Regions from separate parts of the Microbacterium sp. STRO-2N genome, predicted to be linked through region 2. Evidence: predicted binding sites of a transcription regulator. Region 2 holds the regulator's gene; the other holds the start of a gene.
What was found. Region 2 encodes LexA, which represses DNA repair genes until DNA is damaged. Its sites were predicted from a motif close to TCGAACANNTGTTCGA; they were not measured.

Region 1: AC3ANN_RS14515 (HNH endonuclease signature motif containing protein) is a predicted target of LexA. The motif match lies at 1,469-1,484, and genes of this name have one in related genera.

The regions. Positions count from the first base shown of each region.
Region 1 is NZ_CM173223.1:3,133,045-3,135,437, reverse strand. It holds gene AC3ANN_RS14515 (HNH endonuclease signature motif containing protein) at 1-1,343, opposite strand, end outside; gene AC3ANN_RS14510 (carboxylate-amine ligase) at 1,606-2,393, opposite strand, start outside.
Region 2 is NZ_CM173223.1:2,257,809-2,260,201, reverse strand. It holds gene AC3ANN_RS10585 (hypothetical protein) at 1-720, opposite strand, end outside; gene lexA (transcriptional repressor LexA) at 778-1,458, opposite strand; gene AC3ANN_RS10575 (LysM peptidoglycan-binding domain-containing protein) at 1,719-2,111, shown strand; gene AC3ANN_RS10570 (histidinol-phosphate transaminase) at 2,159-2,393, shown strand, end outside.

The sequences.
Region 1 (2,393 bases), 880 kb from region 2:
CGGTCGGTGTGCTTCCGCCCGGTGGGACTGGTCCACACCAGGGTGCCCGGTGCGGTCTGCTGGACCGTCCACGCGGTGTTGTGTTTGAGGACGTGGTGTCGCCGGCAGAGATGCGCGAGGTTGTGGTGGCTGGTGGCGCCGCCGTGGGCGTGGTCGACGGTGTGGTCGATGTCGCAGCGCCAGACGGACTGCCGGCAGCCGGGGAATCGGCAGCGCTCGTCGCGGGCGCCGAGGTACCGGGCGAGCGCAGCGCCGGGACGGTATCGGTCGACGGCGAGAACGTTGCCCGTGACGGGCGAGGTCATCACGCGCTCCCAGCCGGGTGCGGTGGCGGCGAGAGTGCGCGCGGTGCCGGGATCGATGGGTCCGTACCCGGCGAGCAGGCACGGATCGTCGGAGACCCCGATCATCGTGAGTACGGGGACCGTGACCTGCACGGTGGCCTGGATGGCGGCGAGTCCGGTTCCGGCGACGCAGTCGTCGGGTCCCGCGGTGAGCAGCACGTCGGCGGCGATGTCGGCGCGGAGCTGGTCCATGGTGCGGGTGTCGCTGGGGTCGCCGCAGGAACCGCTGGCGCCTTCGCCGTTGTCGGATGTGTCTGTGTGGGCGGCCGGCGACGCGTCGTCGCCATCGCCGTTGCTGATGCGCGCGGCGTCGTCGTCGTCGGCGGCGGCGGCGGTGGCGGTGTCGCGGGCCGCGATGACGCAGCGGGCCTGCACGGTCAGCCGGTCGTGGATGCCGTGGATGAGGACGGCGTCGTGGGTGAGGGAGAGCGTGGCGAGCCCGTCGGCCAGGTCGATCACCCGCACGTCGCGGGCGGCGACCGCGTCGGCATGCCGCTGCGCGAGCGGCTGCTCGAGAAATCGTTCGGCGATCGCCTTCAGCACCGGCGCGAGTCGTCCGGGTGTGAGCGACGCCGCGCGGTCCACGGCGACGCGCACGAACTCGGCGCGCGCATCGTCGTCGTCGATGGGGTCGCCGATGTCGTGGATCACGGTGAGGTGCTGTCGCGAGATCTCGCCCCGCTGCAACGCGTCCACCGCGGTCGCGAACCGTACGCACAGATCGGCGGACTCCGACAGCAGCCGGGTCACCGTCCACTCCGACACTCGAGTCGACGTGGCGAGGTCGGCCACCAGTGCCCGCCGCGCCAGCTCGACCCGGCGCCGCTGCTCCGCGCTCGCGTCCGCAGCCGCGGTGACCGACGCCGCCGCATCCGCCAACAATCGGATCTCCACAGCATCCGCCGCAGCACGAGCACGACGGCCGACCTCGAAAAGATCGACGATGCGGTCAGTCTGCGCGCACCCCGGAACGGAGCCGGGAGAAGGATGCGAAGACATGGGCGCTCACAGACGGGAAGAATCACGGACGCACGAGGCTCCTGCGCGAAATCCGCGCCAGCACTCTCTCGTCAATCAGCGGCTACGCCGCGCCCGCTCTTCGTCCGTGAGGACCGTCTCAGTCATCGAACCTTTGTGCTAACAGAGTATCGCCCGCGATCTCGTAACACAAGAACAAATACGCGATGGAATTCACGGGGCCACACCGGCTTCTGCAGCCCTCGCCTCCCGAGGACGGCACCGCCGCGGCATCCGTCGCCGGTCACGCGGTGAAGACGCGCCGGGGCATCCGCCGTGGCGCAGGCTGCATGCCCGCGACGAGCTCGCTCCGGTACAGCTCCGTCAGCGCGCCGATCCCGCCGGCGTACGCTGCTCGCTGCCGCGCGGCGTTCGAGCCGTCGCGCAGCACGCGCTCGAACAGCTCGTCGACGAGCTCGCGCTCGTGGGCATCGAGCAGGTGCGGCTCCGCGAACGCGTGGAGCTCCTGGAGCGCCTCACGCGCCGGTACGAGCCGGAGGGACCGAGGATGTACCAGGGCCGCGCGCACGCCGTAGCGCGCCGCGTGCCAGAGCGCGGCATCCGTGATGTCGACGCCCTCGGAGGCGACTCGCGACGCCTCGGCAGCGGCCATGACGAGCGCGCGTGTGAGCAGAGCCAGGGCGACGCTGGAACGCCCGTCGAGCTGAGCGTCGAAGACGCGCACCTCGACCGTGGGGTAGCGAGCCGACAGCCGCACGTTCCAGTTGATCGTGCCGGGGTCGGACGTCGCGCCGACTCCCCGCAGGGCCGCGAGCGTGCGGTCGAGGTCGGCCGCGTCGGCGAATCGCGGTGGCGCGCCGTACGTCGTCCAGCGGCGGCCGTGGATCGAGCGCCAGCTGTCGAACCCGGTGTCGACGCCGTGCCAGAAGGGGGAGCCGGCCGACAGTGCGAGAAGAGTCGGCAGCCAGTCCCGCAGCAGATTCGAGGCACGGATGCCGTACTCGCGGTCGGGGATCGCCACGTGCACGTGCAGCCCGTTGATCTGGTGGTCGGGGGTCACCCCCGCGATGT
Region 2 (2,393 bases):
GACGAGGGTCTCGCCGGTGCCGATGATCACGACACGGTCCACGGCGGGGATCAGCTGGGCGATCCCGACGCCGCGATCGAGGAGGTTCTCCTTGACGCCGTCGACGATCGTGCCCAGCTGGATGCCGAGGCCCTCGTCGGTGAGCACGACGACGCCGTCGCCGTCGGAGGTCGCGGCGGCCGTCAGAACGCGGTGCGCGGCCCGCGTCGTGGTGGTCCAGGTGTCGGCGAACGCGTCGGAGTCCACGACGCGGGTCACGGTCTGGGTGAGGAGGTTGCTGAGCCCCTCTGCGGCCGGCGCCTCGAGCAGCCGGAGCGCATCCGTGGCGCGCGGCGGGAGGCCGAGCTGCGCGATGCCGTCGAACACGTCGGCGGTGAGCGCCTCGAAGTCGACCTGCGCCTCGACGGCTTCAACCGTCTCGTCGACGAGCATCTGCTGCACCGCCGGATCTTCGGCGAGCGGCGCGAGCGTCGCGACGAAGGCGTCCTCGTCGACCAGCTCCAGCCGCGCCCAGGCCGTCACGATCGCGAGGGGAACCAGGATCGTCGCGATGACGATGCACAGTGCTGAGAGGAATGCCCGCCAGCGAGAGCCGCGCGGACCGCGGGCGACGCCCGGTGCCGGGCCGGCTCCGGCGCGGAGCCGGGCGTTCTCGGCCTCGAGCTCCGCCAGGCGGGCGTGAAGATCGGGGGAGTCGGCGACCGGCGCTTCGGCGTTCATCTCCCCCTTATAGCGCGACGCCGCTCACGTGGCTACACGCGTATCGGATGAAACCCGTCATACCGCCCGGAGCACGGCGACGACTTTTCCGAGCACGACCGCGTCATCGCCGAGGATCGGCTCGAACGCGGAGTTGCGGGGGAGCAGCCACGTGTGCCCGTCGCGCTGCCGGAAGGTCTTGACGGTGGCCTCGCCGTCGAGCATGGCGGCCACGATCTCGCCGTTTTCGGCCGTCGCCTGCGAGCGCACCACGACCCAGTCGCCGTCGCAGATGGCGGCGTCGATCATCGAGTCGCCCGACACGCGGAGCATGAAGAGGTCGCCCTTGCCGACCAGCTGCCGGGGGAGCGGGAAGATCTCCTCGATCTGCTGCTCGGCGGTGATCGGCACGCCGGCGGCGATCCGGCCCACGAGAGGCACGAGCGCCGCATCGCCGACCGACGGCGCGCTGTCGGCGGGGCTCTCGGTGGCGGTGCCGGGCAGATCGATCAGCACCTCCATGGCGCGCGTCTTGCCCGCGTCGCGGCGGAGATACCCGCTGAGCTCCAGCTGGTTCAGCTGGTGCGTGACGCTCGACAGCGACTTGAGTCCCACTGCGTCGCCGATCTCGCGCATGCTCGGCGGGTAGCCGTGCCGGGCGATCGAGCGCTGGATCACCTCGAGGATGGCGAGCTGCTTGTCGCTGAGGCTCTTGCGCCGTCGTGTCTGGGGCTTTTCGCGCCCGGCCGCGTCGCTCATGTCCGGCTCCCGTCTCGCGCCCGTCGGAGCGCGGTTTCTTCGAATGTCGGAGGCCCGTGGTGGGGTTCTCGTATCGAAACCGTATCCGGCCGTGACGTGCGAGGGGAACAACTTCGCCGCGTGTCGCGTTCGAGACTCCACATCCGGATTCGGGTATTGACATCGTACAGACTCGAAGATAGCTTCGGAAGAGAGGTTCGCACGTCCCCGCTCCCGGCCGAGCGGGGACTGCGAATCTCTCCCCACCAGAGGAGGACAGCATGACCGCGATCGGCATCACGACGACCGTCGCCTCGCCCGCCGACGCGACGCGCGCCGTCGCCGCCCGCGCGACGCGTCTGCGACTCACGGCTCGCGGACGCCGTGTGCTGGCGCTGATCGCTGCATTGCCGGCCGTGCTCGCCCTGGCCTTCGCGGTCATGAGCGGCGGCTCCGCCCTCGCGTCGCGCGACGACGGCGCCCCCGCCGGCGCGTTCACCACGATCACCGTGGCACCCGGCGACTCGCTCTGGTCCATCGCCGAGGAGGTCGCGCCGTCCGACGATCCGCGCGATGTCGTCGACGAGATCGTCCGGCTGAACGCGCTCGACAGCGCGGCGGTGTGGGCGGGTCAGCGCCTGTCGATCCCGGCGGAGTACGACCAGAAGCCGTAGGGCCATCTGGCGTCACGAGCCGCCGCCGACCCGCGTGCCGCCCTAGCATGGGAGGGGTGAGTCCCCGCCTCGAAGACCTTCCCCTGCGCGCCGATCTCCGTGGGCTGACGCCGTACGGCGCCCCCCAGGCCGCGCTCCCCGTCGCGCTGAACGTCAACGAGAACACGCATCCCGTGCCGCAGGACGTCGCCGACGACATCGTCGACTCGATCGCACTCGCCCTGCGCGATGTCAACCGCTATCCCGATCGCGAGTTCAGCGCGTTGCGCGAGGGCTTCGCCG